2 regions of the Pradoshia sp. D12 genome follow, and region 2 is predicted to be linked to the other one. Evidence: riboswitches for the same ligand, from Rfam matches in the RefSeq annotation. Region 2 holds a riboswitch; the other holds the start of a gene.
The links. A riboswitch is a leader RNA that binds a small molecule or an ion and turns the genes downstream of it on or off. The one in region 2 is predicted to bind S-adenosylmethionine.

Region 1: it holds a riboswitch for S-adenosylmethionine, as region 2 does, so the genes downstream of both, F7984_RS18565 (methionine ABC transporter ATP-binding protein) here and F7984_RS16515 (methionine ABC transporter ATP-binding protein) in region 2, are expected to answer to the same signal.

The regions. Positions count from the first base shown of each region.
Region 1 is NZ_CP044545.1:3,862,697-3,870,826, forward strand. Features, by position in the region: gene F7984_RS18540 (carbon-nitrogen family hydrolase) at 49-837, opposite strand; gene galE (UDP-glucose 4-epimerase GalE) at 974-2,002, opposite strand; gene F7984_RS18550 (M20 family metallopeptidase) at 2,176-3,384, opposite strand; gene F7984_RS18555 (MetQ/NlpA family ABC transporter substrate-binding protein) at 3,441-4,310, opposite strand; gene F7984_RS18560 (methionine ABC transporter permease) at 4,328-4,978, opposite strand; gene F7984_RS18565 (methionine ABC transporter ATP-binding protein) at 4,996-6,015, opposite strand; SAM riboswitch class I at 6,138-6,249, opposite strand; gene F7984_RS18570 (YrzE family protein) at 6,479-8,130, shown strand, end outside.
Region 2 is NZ_CP044545.1:3,406,163-3,414,292, forward strand. Features, by position in the region: gene F7984_RS16490 (cysteine desulfurase) at 1-1,134, opposite strand, end outside; gene sufD (Fe-S cluster assembly protein SufD) at 1,134-2,438, opposite strand; gene sufC (Fe-S cluster assembly ATPase SufC) at 2,456-3,241, opposite strand; gene F7984_RS19205 (YuzK family famiily protein) at 3,601-3,753, opposite strand; gene F7984_RS16505 (MetQ/NlpA family ABC transporter substrate-binding protein) at 4,036-4,869, opposite strand; gene F7984_RS16510 (methionine ABC transporter permease) at 4,883-5,551, opposite strand; gene F7984_RS16515 (methionine ABC transporter ATP-binding protein) at 5,548-6,579, opposite strand; SAM riboswitch class I at 6,693-6,804, opposite strand; gene F7984_RS16520 (O-acetylhomoserine aminocarboxypropyltransferase/cysteine synthase family protein) at 6,899-8,130, opposite strand, start outside.

The DNA of each region.
Region 1 (8,130 bases), 460 kb from region 2:
AAAGGAGGCTCTTTTTTAAGAGTCTCCTTTTTATTGTATGTCTGAAGCTTACTTTTTTCTATTATATAAATCCTCTCTTCGGTCCTCAAAAACGGAGATGCGAGTTCGTACCTGATCGACTTCCTGTATGTTTAAGTCAGCATAAAGGATAGATTCTGCTGTAGAACCAATTGCAATTGTATCGCCCCATGGATTGATAACCATGGAAAACCCGCCGAATGTGTTATTAGGATCTTTTCCGACTCGATTGACAGCTATAATAAATAGCTGGTTTTCTATGGCTCGCGCCTTCAAGAGCGTTACCCAATGATCCACTCTTGCTTCCGGCCATTCTGCCACTACGAATATAAGCTTTGCTCCCGCCAAAGCATGTTTTCTTACCCATTCGGGAAAGCGGATATCATAGCAAATCAGGCCCCCGCTCACATTTTCATCTATCTTAAATAAATTCTCTTTTTGTCCCGCTATAAGATATTGATGTTCATCCATTACGTTAAAGAGATGAACTTTATCATACTCAGATATGACCTCTCCAAAGCGATTGAATACATACATTCTATTAAAATACCCTTTTGAGGTTTTCACAGATACAGAGCCGCCAACAATATTGACATTGTACTTTAATGCCAAAGAAGAAAGCAGCTTAATCGTTTCCTTCCCATCAAGGTCAGCAAGTTCCCCCAGCTGTTGCAGTGCATAGCCTGTATTCCACATTTCAGGCAGCACAATACAATCCGCACCATTCTCGGCCGCCTCAGTTATAGACTCTGTTACATGCTTAAAATTTTCAATTGGCTTTCCATACTCGATATCCATTTGTACACAGGCGATTTTCAGGTGGCTTCCCCCTCTCTCTTCTATTAAATAGGTTATTTCAATAGATGGCTGATAGCAACTTTGATGCTATCCGTTTATCCAATATGTAAGAAAGATGGAATCGGCTTAATCATCGACTCCATCATCCAATTCTCCACTAAGAATTTATAATTGTCTGTTCATAACCATTCGGATTTTGCCTTTGCCATTTCCAGGAATCAGCGCACATATCCTTCAGACTCTTTTCTGCTTTCCAGACCAGTACCTTTGCGGCCTTTACGGAATCAGCGTAACTAACAGCCACATCACCGGGCCTCCGTTCCACTAATTCGTAAGGGATTTTCCTTCCGCTAACACTCGCGAACGCATCCACCAGGTCCAGGACACTGTATCCGTTTCCTGTTCCAAGGTTAAATGCTTCTACTCCGGATCTACCCTGCAGATATTCCAATGCCTTCAAATGGCCCTTCACTAAATCGACTACATGGATATAGTCGCGGACACCCGTACCATCATGAGTTTCATAATCGCTGCCAAAAACGGATAATTTATCTCTTTTTCCAATGGCAACCTGTGTGATATATGGCATTAAATTATTGGGAATACCACTTGGATTCTCACCGATTCTTCCTGATTCATGAGCTCCTATAGGGTTGAAGTACCTCAGCAAAGCGATACTCCATGCTGGATCGGAAACATGCAAGTCACACAGAATTTCCTCTATCATTAATTTTGAACGTCCATATGGATTGGTTGCTGATAATGGAAAGGACTCATCAATCGGTACCCGATCCGGCATACCATATACAGTGGCAGAGGAACTGAATACCAGCTTCTTCACCTGATGCTTCGCCATAACTTCACATAGTCTGATGGTACCCGTCACATTATTTTCATAATATCTCAGAGGCATTGAAATGGACTCACCAACTGCTTTTAAACCGGCAAAATGGACAACTGAATCAAAATCATATTTTGCAAACAATTGGTCAATAGCTTCCTTATCTACTAAATCTATATTATAGAAAGGAAATTTCCTACCAGCTAACTCTTTCACTCTTTCAATTGCTTCCACATGACTATTAGAGAAATTATCCAGCACCACAATATCATAACCCGCTTTTAAGAATTCAACCGCCGCATGGCTGCCTATATAACCAGCACCACCTGTAATGAGTATCGCCATCCATGATCCACTCCCCTGTTTCTCACGATTGGTAATTAGAAATACACATACACTAATTTTACCTTATTTAGAATTATGTGGTACTTAATTTCTTTATGAGTTAAAAATACTAAAAGAAGAACAGGGCAGTGGATACTCAATTTATATTGCCGCAAGTCGATATTTAGGCTTGTTTAAATATCACTTGTTTTAGCTTTAAGGAATTCATCCTTAATCCTCTGCAGTAACGACTGATTTGTCAGAAGGCGATAACCTGTATTGGCCAAGGCTTTTGCACCAGTAATGACGGCTTGGTCTCCAAGTTCTGATATAGCACACTCTCTAAATTCTTTTGTGTGGGCGATTAGATCATTCGGACCAATTTTGATATAAGGATGCGCTGTCGGAACAACATGGCTTACATTTCCTGCATCTGTTGAACCGGATGCATTCCGCGTACCCTGTACAACCTCCTCACCTAGAGCTGCCAGTTCTTCTCGAAGTACCTCATCAAGAGCCGTGTTCAGAACGAAATCATGAACTTCATTTTGAAATCTTTCTATTTTTACATCGGCTCCGGTTGCCAACGCCGCACCTTTGGCAATCTGAATAATCCTTTCCGATATTTCCTCACAACTTTTCCAAGTTGAAGCTCTAATATAGAATCTTGCAGAGGCATAATCAGGAATGATATTAGGTGCATCTCCTCCATTTGGAATAATGCCATGAACCCTTATATCTGTCGGCAGCTGCTGTCTCAATGCGCCAATCCCATTAAATAACTGGATGACCGCATCAAGTGCATTAATCCCTTCCTCTGGTGCTGCCGCAGCATGCGCCGGTTTCCCATAAAAATGAAAGTCAAGGGGATTAACAGCCAAGAAAGGCTGAGTTGTTCTCGTTTGACCAGAAGGATGAATGATAATAGCTGCATCCACACCGTCAAACAATTGATGCTTTACATAACTGCCCTTCGCACTTCCATTTTGACCCCCTTCTTCTGCCGGGGTACCGTAAACAAGTACCGTTCCCCCTATTTCCTCGAGTACTAAACCAAGCGAAATTCCAGCCGCTACGCTGGTGATGCCAATGATATTATGGCCGCATGCATGGCCAAGGCCAGGAAGCGCATCATACTCGGCAAGAAAAGCTATCGTAGGCCCCGGCTTTGAGGATGATTTCCTCGCTAAAAATCCAGTTTTATGGCCAGCAATATCATTTGTTACCTCAAAGCCAGCATCGATTAATACCTTGGTCAGTGTTTCAGATGCAAAGAATTCTTCATTCCCTATTTCTGGATTTTCATGAATTTGGTGGCTTATATTTATATATTTGTTTTTCTGCTGATCTATATATTCATTGATAATATCTTTATGAAAAATGCGACCTTCGTTTTTAATCATTGCTCTGCCTCCAATCTCTCTAATAATCTTATACCTATGTTAGTATCCGAAGTAATTCATTGATCGACTGCCGGGCTGGTCCAGGCATCCTGATAATTAACCAATTCTTCTATTGAAACAAAAGCCGGAATGGTATTTCCTTTAAATGTTTTAAGGATAAAATCCTCCACTTCCTCGGAATGATAGATGTCTGCCAGTTTTTTTAGCTCAGCGCGGTCTTTATCCCCTTTTTTTATAGCGATAATATTAATGTATGGTTTGGCCGTTGCACTTTCATGGAACAAGGCATCCTTTAATGTCAATCCTGCCTCAACCGCAAAGTTATTGTTTATAATAGATGCATCTACATCTTCAAGAAAACGCGGTGTATTCCCGGCAGCTACCAGTTCGAGTTTAATATTTTTTTGATTTGATTTAATTTTTTCCAAAGAGCCTATTCCATCAAAATTATCTGTTAGTGTAATGAAGCCCGCCTCCTGCAAAAGAAGTAGCGCCCGGCCAAGATTTGTACCTTCATTAGGGACAGCAATTTTAGCCCCATCAGGCAATTCCTTTAAATCCTTATGCTTATTTGAGTAGATTCCCATTGGTGCAATAACAGTAGAGCTTAGTGGCTCAAGATCTAATTTTCTTTCTTCCACTTGTTCTTCAAAGTAAGAAATGGTCTGGAATGCGTTAGCATCCACTTCGCCATCATTTAGAGCTGTATTCGGCAAAATATAATCACTGAACTTTACAAGCTCTATATTGAGCCCCTTCTCCTTAGCGAGTTCAGCAATATAATCCCATATTCTTGTGTCTCCGCTGCTTACTCCAACCTTAATGGTAGAGCTGCCCTCTTTTGCACTGCCTTTCGAATCGCTTCCACATGCTGCTGTTACGACAGTACATGCAATTATTAAAATAGTAAGAAAAAGTTTTTTCATTTTTTCCATCTCCTTCTTTATCGTCTTCTTATTTTTCTAGCCAGCGTATTACCTATGGATTGTAAAAGCTGTACAATGATTACCAGTGCCGCAACGGTTACAATCATGGTGTTAGTGTCAAACCTCTGATAACCATAGGTGAGGGCAAGATCTCCAACTCCTCCAGCTCCTACTGCCCCTGCCATTGCTGAGGCTCCAACCAGCCCAATAGTTGCTGTTGTAAAGGTTAAAACAAGAGAGCTAAGTCCCTCTGGTATTAAAAACCGAAAAATGATCTGCCATTCAGTCGCGCCCATTGACTGAGCTGCTTCAATAATTCCCTTATCAACTTCCAATAATGAATTTTCAACCAATCTGGCAATATAAGGACCTGCATAAAATACAAGCGGTACAATGGCGGCATTCGTTCCAATCGCCGATCCAACAACCAATCGTGTAAATGGAATCAAAGCCACCAATAAAATAATGAAGGGAACCGAGCGTAAAATATTAATGATTGGGTTCAATATATTAAACACCCACTTATTCTCCAGAATGTGACCCTTTCTCGTTATGACGAGTAAAATCCCTAAAGGCAATCCAATCACGGCCGCGAATAGTAAGGAGAAGAAAACCATATAGAGTGTGTCACTGAATCCAATCAGTAACTGTTCAAGTGTAATTTCCATTCCTAAAAACTGTTCATTCATGATAGCTTAACCTCCTGCAAGAGCACATCCTCACTCTCTATGTATTGGATCGCCTTCTTTATTTCTTCTGTTTCACCGATGACCTCAACGATTAAATTCCCAAAAGGGGTTTCCTGTATTTCAGAAATATTGGCAGAAAGAACACTTAAATGGACATCAAAACTTTTCGCCACTGTTGAAAGTAGATGCTTGCCAGACGAAGATCCCAAAAAATTAAGTTTCCAAACTGCTGGTTTATTCTCCTTTAAGGATTTCAAAAAGCTCTGCGGAATCTCGTCGTGAATGACTGTTCTAACAAACCGCTTGGCAACCTCAGTGGTTGGCTTGGAAAAAATATCAAGAACAGGACCCTGCTCAACAACCCTCCCATTTTCCATGACAGCGACCTTATTGCATATCTCTTTAATCACCGACATTTCATGTGTAATAAGCAAAATTGTTATATTGTATTCTCGGTTTATTTTTTTCAATAGCTCTAAAACATCCCTGGTCGTCTGCGGATCCAATGCCGATGTAGCTTCGTCACATAGCAGGATAGATGGATTCGTGGCCAGAGCTCTCGCAATTCCAACCCTCTGCTTCTGTCCCCCTGACAATTCATCCGGGTAACTTCGACCCTTAGCTGATAACCCCACGAACTCCAGTAATTCTCGAACTCTATTTTGAATCGTTTCTTTACGAACGCCGGATAGTATCAATGGAATCGCTACATTATCAAATACCGTCTTAGATTGAAGTAAATTGAAATGTTGAAAGATCATCCCGATTTTCTTTTTCTCTGCCCTTAATTCCTTTGCTTTGAGACTGGCAAACGATTTACCATTCACAAGGACCTCCCCCTCAGTAGGCCGTTCAAGCATATTAACTAAACGCAAAAGTGTACTTTTCCCGGCCCCGCTGTATCCTACCACTCCAAAAATATCCCCTTTTTCAACCGTTAAATGAACGCCTCTCAGAGCATCTACGCTTTGACCATTTGCTTGATATGACTTTTTTATGTTTCGAAACTCAATCATGTTCTCTCCTCCAGGCCTAAAAAATTCGAAATGCAAAAAGCCCCTTCTGTCATTAGACAGAAGAGGCTTTGTATGAACATATACATAAAAAGACAAGTAGAAATATGTTCGCTTAAAGCTTCCTCTTATCTCTCAAACAGATGTTTGTTGGAATTAGCACAGTATTTTTACCATAGTAAAAATCCGCTGCCGAAGTATCATAGGGCCAAATCCCTCCACTTCTCTCGATAAGAATCGCTTGCTATTCAATTAAATTTGATGTTTCCAACTATATCCTATCTTGTTTAGCAATGTCAATAATAATTTATAATATTTAAAATATTTTTGATTTATAATAAAGAATATCCTAAATCAAGTTACAGCAACTAAAATTCATGAATATTTCCAATTCATGAATCATTTTGGTCAGTTATTCGTATAGGATATTAAGGTAAATTATAGAAAAAATAAGGAGGGGTACTTTGTGGGAAATATCTTCATCTATTCCATTATCATTGGGATTATATCGGCACTTATTCTTGTGCCATTCAAAAATAATGAAAAATTACGTATCCATATGAAGGGGAAAACAAAACTGCTTGTTTTTGTCAGCTTAGCTGCATTAATCACGATTGGAGCATTTTTATTTTATTACTTCACCCTGTTGGATCAAACTATCTCTTCTCTTTGGATTTTTGTCATCATACTAACCTTGCTGGGTTCAATGCTTGCTACGGGTATGGAGAGAACCATTAAGGGTATTTTATTTGCAGGTAGTTTGCTTGTCGGTCTCTATTTTTTAACGGCATTTCTGTTCAATGCCGATGAAAAGTATACTATAGCTAAAATGGACATCAAAGAAGAAATTCAAACATTTGATGAAAATAAAAAGCCGGCCAGCGTGCCTCCTCAATACGCGCGCAATAAAATGAAAAAAGCATTTGGCCAGGTACCAAATACGAGCTACTACGAATTAGGGAATTTACAAATCCAAAAAGTAGATGGTGAGTATGTTTATATTGCTCCAGTCGAATTTTCAGGATTCTTCAAATGGCTGAAAGGGAAAGAAACTCCTGGTTACTTTATATTGAGTGCTACAGATTCATCAGCCAACCCAAAATTTGTTGATGCAGAAATGATCTACACTCCTTCTGCATTCTTCAATAAAGAAACAGAGCGCCGTATTCGTCTACAGTATCCATCCTACATATTCTATGGGGATTCACAGCTTGAAGTAGATGATAATGGCACGCCATTTTATATTCGCTCTTATGGTGATTTTGTCTCTGCCAGAAATGGCTTTAAGGTAAAAGGTGTTGTGGTGATGGATGCCAAAACTGGGAAGTCCAACTCTTATTCCCTTTCTGAAGCGCCCGAATTTATTGATGGTGCCGTTGCACCAGAAGTCGTCAGTACACAAAACAGCTACTTCGGAAATTATATTCATGGCTATTGGAACAGCCTATTTGGAAAATCAGATGTTAAACTGCCTTCTGATGAGGGTACCGAAGCGAATGTAAGTCCGATCTTTGATGAAAATGGAGATATGTATTATTTCACTGATTTCACGAGTCCTAAAGAAGGCGTCGATTCTATGCTCGGCTATGCGCTCACAAATTCCAGGACAGGTAAAGCTGTCTATTATACAGGTAATATGGAGGAATCCTACATGGATTCACAGGGTGCCCTGCAAATTATCGAGAAGAAGTTTATAGAAAAGAAATGGGAAGGAGAAATGCCCATCATCTATAATTTTTACGGTGAAGCCAGTTGGTTAACAGGAGTCCTGGATTCAAATGGATTCCTACAAAATTATTTCATTGTATCTGCTGCCAATCCTGAAATAACAGCATATGGGTCAACGCCAAATGAAGCCTTAAAGCTATACAAAACAGCACTTCAAAAAGGCGGCGGAACGGTTAACGGCACCTCCACAAGTGTTGAGAAGAAAATCGATGGGAAAGTTATCAGAGTCTATAAAGAAAAATCAGGTGAATATACCGTCGTTTCGTTCCTTCTGGATAATGGACAAAGCTACAATATGTCCTCTGAAAAGGATCCTTTGATCATATATCTGCAGGAAAACGATGAGGTATCTGTAACGTACCTGGATACCGGGGAAAACTTTTTACCTGT
Region 2 (8,130 bases):
CGCCGTAGACGAAGCTTTTAACCATTTCATAAGCGGTTGTGCACAGTGATGCCCGGCACGAATAGCTATTCCATCTGCATCCAGAACGGTAGCGACATCATGCGGATGAACATCCTCAAGGTTAAAAGTTACTACACCAGCTCTTGATTCCGGATTTTTAGGTCCATAGATTTGGAGCCCCTCTATACTTGATAATTTATCAAGTGCATAAGCAGCAAGCTTATGCTCATGCGCCTCTACATTATCAAGACCAATCTCATTCAAGAAATCAATTGCAGCTCCAAGTCCAATGGCACCTGCAATGATTGGAGTACCGCCTTCAAATTTCCAAGGCAGCTCTTTCCATGTAGAATCCTGCAATCCTACAAAATCAATCATCTCTCCGCCAAATTCGATTGGTTCCATATTCTCGAGGTATTCCTTTTTCCCGTACATGACACCAATGCCAGTTGGTCCACACATTTTATGTGCAGAAAAGGCAAAGAAATCACAGTCAAGATCCTGAACATCCACTTTCAAATGCGGAGTGCTTTGCGCACCATCTACAACCATTACTGCTCCATTTTCATGGGCAATTTTCGCAATTTCTTTAACCGGATTGATGACACCAAGCACATTCGATACATGCATAACTGAAACGATTTTCGTGTTTGAAGTAATCACTTCTTTGACTGTTTCAAGTGAAATAGTACCGTCTTCTTCAAGCGGGATATATTTCAATGTCGCACCGGTTGCTTTAGCTACTTGCTGCCATGGAATGATATTACTATGATGTTCCATCATACTGATAACAATTTCATCACCAGCTTTTAGGTTAGCTTTCCCGTAGCTGGCAGCAATTGTATTAATCGAAGTCGTTGTCCCTCTTGTAAAGACAACTTCTTCGATGGATTTCGCATTAATGAACTTTCTTACCTTTTCACGTGCTCCCTCATAAGCATCCGTGGCCATCGTTCCAAGTGTGTGAACACCACGGTGTACATTAGAGTTATACCGCTTGTAATACTCATCAATAGTCTGAATAACGGATGCTGGCTTCTGCGAAGTTGCGGCACTGTCCAGATATACTAATGAATGACCATTGACTTTCTCATTTAAAATTGGGAAAAGTTCTTTAATATTCGTTGGAATCATTATTTAACTTTCCTTTCAATTACCTCAGTCAACTGCTTTTTAACAGCTTCAACAGGTAATTGATTTACTACTGGGGCAAGGAACCCATGGATAATTAAACGTTCTGCTTCTGTTTTACTGATCCCTCTGCTCATTAAATAATAAAGCTGAATTGGATCCACACGGCCTACAGAAGCTGCGTGTCCAGCTGTTACATCATCTTCATCAATTAACAGAATAGGGTTTGCATCCCCACGTGCTTTCGGACTAAGCATTAATACTCTGGATTCCTGTACAGCATCAGCTTTAGTGGCACCATGTTCAATCTTACCGATACCATTAAAAATGGAGGATGCTTCATCCTTCATAACACCGTGCTTCAGGATATATCCATTTGAGTTTTTACCAAAATGAACAACTTTAGTTGTAAAGTTTTGAGTTTGTTTACCAGTACCAACCACTACTGTTTTAGTATCACCATATGAACCATTACCATGTAGGTTTGTAATATTCTCTGAAATAGTATTACCATCGTTCATTAAGCCCAATGCCCATTCCACTCGTCCATCATTTCCTACATATGCATTACGGTTTACATAGGTTTTCATATCTTTAGATAATGTATCAACTGCACCATATTTAACGACCGCATTGTTGCCGACGATAACCTCAGAAATGATATTTCCAATAGTCTCTTTGCCGTCAACCAATGAAATATAGTTTTCAACGTACGTTACGGAGCTGCTCTCTTCAGCAACAACAAGTACGTGATTATATAATTCAGTCTCAGCATTATCAATCATGAAGATAGCCTGGATGGGTTCTTCAATAACCACGTTGCGTGGGATATAAAGAAAAGCTCCACCATTAAAGAGTGCTGCATGTAAAGCTGTAAGCTTATTCGTTTTTACAGGAACACTTGTAGTCATGAAGTATTTTTGCAAAAGTTCAGGATGTTCTTTAGCAGCAGTCCTGATATCTGTAAAAATAACACCTTTATCTTTAAGTTCCTGAGATACTGTCAAATAAGCAGCTGTATTGTTTCGTTGTACATACAAACTTCTGTTCTCATCAGGATTGATCAGCTTTTTCACGTCTTCAGCAAGTTCATCAATAGATGTAAATGTCTCGCTTGTAACGGAGTTCACTTTCATATCCTCTAATTGCCATTTATCAATCTTCGTTTTATCAGGTCTCGGCATAGGTAGCTCAGCTGAGGCAGAAAGGGCGTCTAAACGGAAGCTTTCAAGCCAGGCAGGCTCACTATGTGCTTTTGAAAAAGATGATACAACATCTTTTTCGAGTAATGTAGTTTCGATTGTCATAACGATCCTCCTATTGCTTATGCTTCAATTCCTACTGTTTCGTCTTCAATACCTAATTCTTTTTTAATCCAGTCATATCCTTCTGCTTCTAAGCGTTGCGCTAGTTCTGCTCCACCGGATTTCACGATTTTACCTTGCATCATTACGTGAACATAATCTGGAGTAATGTAGTTCAATAAGCGTTGATAGTGAGTAATCATTAGGCAGCCAAAATCTTCGTTTCTCATTTGGTTGATTCCTTTGGAAACAACTTTCAGCGCATCAATATCTAAACCGGAGTCGATTTCATCAAGAATCGCAATGGCTGGTTGCAGCATTAATAATTGAAGAATTTCATTACGTTTCTTTTCACCGCCGGAAAAGCCTTCATTTAAATAACGTTGAGCCATATCTTGATCCATTTCTAATAGATCCATTTTTTTATCCATTTCTTTAATGAATTTCATTAAGGAAATTTCGTCTCCTTCTTCACGTTTACTGTTAATAGCAGAACGCATGAAGTCGGCATTAGTAACCCCAGTAATTTCACTTGGGTATTGCATTGCTAAAAATAGACCGGCACGAGCACGTTCGTCAACTTCCATTTCAAGAACATCTTCACCGTCCATTGTGATGGAACCACTTGTTACTTCATATTTTGGGTGACCCATGATAGCAGATGACAATGTAGATTTTCCTGTACCATTTGGCCCCATAATTGCATGGATTTCTCCACCTTTAACTTCAAGGTTTACCCCTTTAAGAATCTCTTTACCTTCTATTGAAACATGTAAATCTTTAATTGTAAGAACTGAACCAGCCATTCTTATACCTCCAATATATAGTCATCTAAAGTTTTAGATTATTTCTATTCTCAATTTATTCTCATTACAATCTTATAACAAATCAAATCTAGATTCAACTTTTTGAAACGAGAAAATTACATAAAATGGACATAATATTTTAACATAATACTTAGCTTTACTGACATTATAATGTTAATTTTCACGAAAGAAAAGAACCAGCATGATCTTTACCAACCACCCTGATTTTAAAGACGGCAGTAACATTTTTGCACTAATTGAAAACATAAAAACAGGTAGAAGGAGAAATTGATTTTTCTTCCGCTACCTGTTTTTATGATTATCACTTTTAGAATTATTCACTTTATCACTTGATTCATTTACCCATGTACTCTTCTATTCACATCATTTAAGATTTGATTACTCTTCATATAACTACGTTCACGCTTCTCTTCTACTTTCATACGCACTTCAAGATTCTGACTGTAAACTTCATAGCCAACTCCATGTGCCTGCCTCATCGCTTTTTCCATTTCATCTGTTACTCTAAGCTGTAACTGATTGTCAAAGATAATGAATCATTCCTTTCCATTTATTATAATAAGGGTATCACTTTGCAGAAGAACCCTCAAAGTCTATATACCACACTGAGCACATCTTAAAAGTGATATTGCGTATTTCTTCTAGGAAATCCTTGATTATCCTGAAAAATAATACCAGAGAAGAAAATAATTCATTGGAAAAGCATCTTATAATACACCTATTATATGATAAAAAAGGTGCAGCTAAATGAATAGCTGCACCTTTTTTGTCTATTATTTATTTGATGGGATAACGGACCCTTTGTAGTTTTCATTAATGAAATCCTGGATATCTTTAGAATGAAGAACTTCAACCAATGTTTTAATTTCTTCCTTATTCTTATCCTCAGATCTAACAGCAATAATGTTTACGTATGGATTATTATCAGCACTTTCCAATGCAATCGCATCCTCAGCTGGTACAAGATCCGCTTCAATGGCATAGTTGGAATTAATCAGTACTGCATCGCCTTCATCATTATTGTAAACCTGCGTAAGCATAGGTGCTTCAATATCCGTTTTAAACTTTAAATTCTTCGGATTTTCCGCAATATCATCCACAGTTGCTTTAGTTTTATCAATGCCTTCTTTTAGCTTTATTAAGCCTTCTGTTTCCAGCATAGATAACATACGTCCATGATCAGCTACTGAGCTGCTCATAATGATGCTTGCGCCTTTTGGTAGGTCATCCAGGCTGTCGTATTTTTTAGAATAAACACCAATCGGTTCAATATGGATTCCGCCTGCATTGGCGAAATCATACCCATTATCCTTCACTTGACTCTCAAAATAAGGGATGTGTTGGAAATAGTTAGCGTCAATTGAGCCATCTTCCAATGCTTTATTCGGCATTACATAGTCTGTAAATACTTCAACTTCAAGTTTAATACCTTTTTCTTCAAGAAGAGTTGCTGCTTCTTCCAATATTTCTGCATGTGGAACATTTGATGCGCCAATTTTAATCGTTTTTAGTTCTTTGTCCCCGGAATTGGATTCATCTCCTGATCCACCGCAGGCTGCCAATAATAGGGTTAATCCTAAAACAAGTATGAACGATAACTTTTTCACTTTGGTTTCCTCCCTAGCGCTTATCTAATTTTCTTGTTATAAAATCTCCAATAAATTGGAGAATAAACACAATAATCAATACTAAAATAGTAGCAACAATCGTGACATCTGTCTGTCCGCGGCTAAACCCTTCCAAATAGGCAAGGTTTCCAAGTCCGCCCGCACCAATCATACCTGCCATCGCTGTATAACCTACAAGCGCAATTGCCGTAACTGTGATACCAGAAACAAGTGCAGGCAGAGATTCAGGAATTAGCACCTTCCATATGATTGTAAAGGAAGTGGCCCCCATCGATCTTGCTGCTTCGATTACACCTTTATCAATTTCACGCAATCCAATCTCAACCATTCGCGCATAGAATGGAGCAGCACCTATAATTAAAGCTGGCAAAGCCGCATTGACACCGATAATACTTCCTACTAATGCCTTTGTGAAAGGAATTAACAACACGATTAGAATAATGAATGGAATGGAACGGAATATGTTAACGAAAGCACCTACAATTCCGTAAATCACTTTGTTTTCCCACATATTCCCCTTTGAGGTCAAGAATAATAGCAGACCCAATATAATTCCAAGGAAAAAAGTTGCGATTAATGAGACACCTGTCATATACAAGGTTTCCCATGTCTTTTCATAAATTCGTTCCCAAACTACATTTGGTAATAATGTTTCCATCATTCTGAAATCACCTCCACACCAATTTCCTGATTGTGGAGATAGTCAATCGCTTTCGCCACTTCAGCAGCATCACCGTCTACATGAATAAATAACGTTCCATAGGACCCGTGCTGAGTCTGCGAAATTTTACCCTGTAATATGTTTACATTGATTTTGTAAGAGCGGATAACCTCTGATAAAACAGGGGTTTCAGCTGATTCGCCAATAAAGGATAATTGTACAACTTTCCCCGTCGGATATTCAGCAAGCAAATGCTCAATCGTCTCTTTCGTTTCTTCTGGCTCAGTCACTTGCTGTACAAATCGTTTAGTAATCGGAGCATTTGGTTTTTTAAATACATCAAGTACTTTTCCGCTCTCGACCACTTTCCCCATCTCCATCACAGCAACGCGATGACAGATTTTACGAATAACATGCATTTCATGTGTAATTAATACGATTGTCAAGCCAAGTCTTTTATTTATATCAACGAGCAAATCCAAAATATCGTCTGTAGTCTGAGGATCAAGTGCTGATGTCGCCTCGTCACAAAGAAGAACCTGTGGATTGTTCGCTAATGCGCGCGCTATACCGACCCGCTGCTTCTGACCGCCGCTCAACTGAGATGGATAAGCATTTTCACGGCCATCTAATCCTACCAGACTTACAAGTTCCTTCACTCTTTCTTTACGTACCTTGCTTGGTACGCCCGCAATTTCTAAAGGAAACTCTATATTTTCGCTGACTGTCCTTGACCAGAGGAGATTAAAGTGTTGAAAAATCATACTTATTTCCATTCTGGCTTTTCTTAATTCAGCGCCTTTTATAGCAGCCATATCTTTGCCTGCCACCAAGACACTGCCTTCTGTTGGCTTCTCTAAACCGTTCAGCATTCTAATGAGGGTACTTTTTCCCGCACCGCTGTACCCAATAATTCCAAAGATCTCGCCTTTTTCAATAGATAATGAGACTTGATCCACTGCTTTGACAGCTGATGAACGTTTAAATGTTCCTGAGAAGGTCTTCGATACATCACGTAATGTAATCATGAAAAGTTCACCTGCTCTTTCTATCAACCTATAATTAAAGAATAACTTCAGTTAAACAAAAATGCCTTTCTGCGGAGGCAGAAAGGCATGATTTATTTATAACATGTTCCTTTCTCTCATCTCCCAGGATTTATTATCCTGTGTGAATTGGCACCTTTTCAATCATAAATGATTGCCGGTTGCCGGGCGTCAAAGGGCACTTCCCTCGGCCTCTCTTGATAAGAGTACTTAAACTATTCAATTAAATCTAACTGTCTGCTATCCTATCATGTTGAAGAAAGAACTGTCAACACCAAAGTCTGCATAGCATGTTCAATATTTATTTCACAACCACCTCAGTGGAAGCTATACCTGTTGCTTTTTCAATCGCAAGCTCCAATTCTTCAATTAGATCTTCTGCATGTTCAATTCCAACAGACAGTCTGATTAAATCCTCCTGTACACCTGATGCTTTTAATCCCTCTTCACTTAGTTGCTGATGAGTCGTGCTTGCCGGATGGATAATTAGGCTCTTTGCATCTCCCACATTGGCCACATGGGACCACAGTTCAACGGAATCAATCAGTTTTTTACCTGCCTCACGTCCACCCTTTATTCCAAAAACAACGACTGCTCCAGCACCTTTGGGTAAATATTTCTTCGTTTTTTCGTAATCAGGGTGATCTGAATCTCCTGGATACAAGACCCACGATACAGCCGGATGCTGTTTTAAATAGTCAACTATTAATCTCGTATTGGCTACATGCTCCTTCATCCTCACATGCAGAGTTTCCAATCCGAGAATAAATTGAAAGGCATTGTACGGGCTTAAGGAAGGACCTAAATCTCTCAACAGCTGAACTCTGGCCTTCACAATAAATGCTGCTGCACCAATTGCTTCACTGTAAATCAGATCATGATAGCTTGGATCGGGTTCAGTAAAGCCCGGAAATTTAGATGAATTCCAGTCAAACTTCCCTCCATCGACTATGACCCCGCCTAATGTGGTTCCATTTCCAAGCAGCCATTTCGTAGCTGAGTGTACGACGATATCCGCTCCAAACTCAATCGGACGGGATAAATAAGGAGTTGCAAATGTATTATCAATGATTAACGGAATTCCAGCTTCATGAGCAATTTCCGCCACCCGTTCAATATCAAGAACCTGCAGGCTTGGATTTCCAATCGTTTCTCCAAAAATAGCTTTGGTCTTTGATGTAATCGCTTCTCTAAAATTTTCAGTGTCACTTGGATCCACGAACCTTACGTTAATACCATACTTAGGGAGAGTATTGGCAAATAAATTGTAGGTTCCGCCGTATAGAGTGGACGCAGAGATAATTTCATCACCTGCTCCCGCAATATTTAGGATTGAGAGTGTTATAGCTGCAGCACCACTTGATACCGCTAAAGCTCCAATGCCACCTTCTAATTCTGCTATACGTTCTTCGAATACACTTGAAGTTGGATTATGGATTCTAGTATAAATATAGCCAGTCTCAGCTAATCCAAATAAATCCGCAGCATGATCTGTGTCTTTAAATAAATAAGCATTCGTCTGGTAAATCGGCA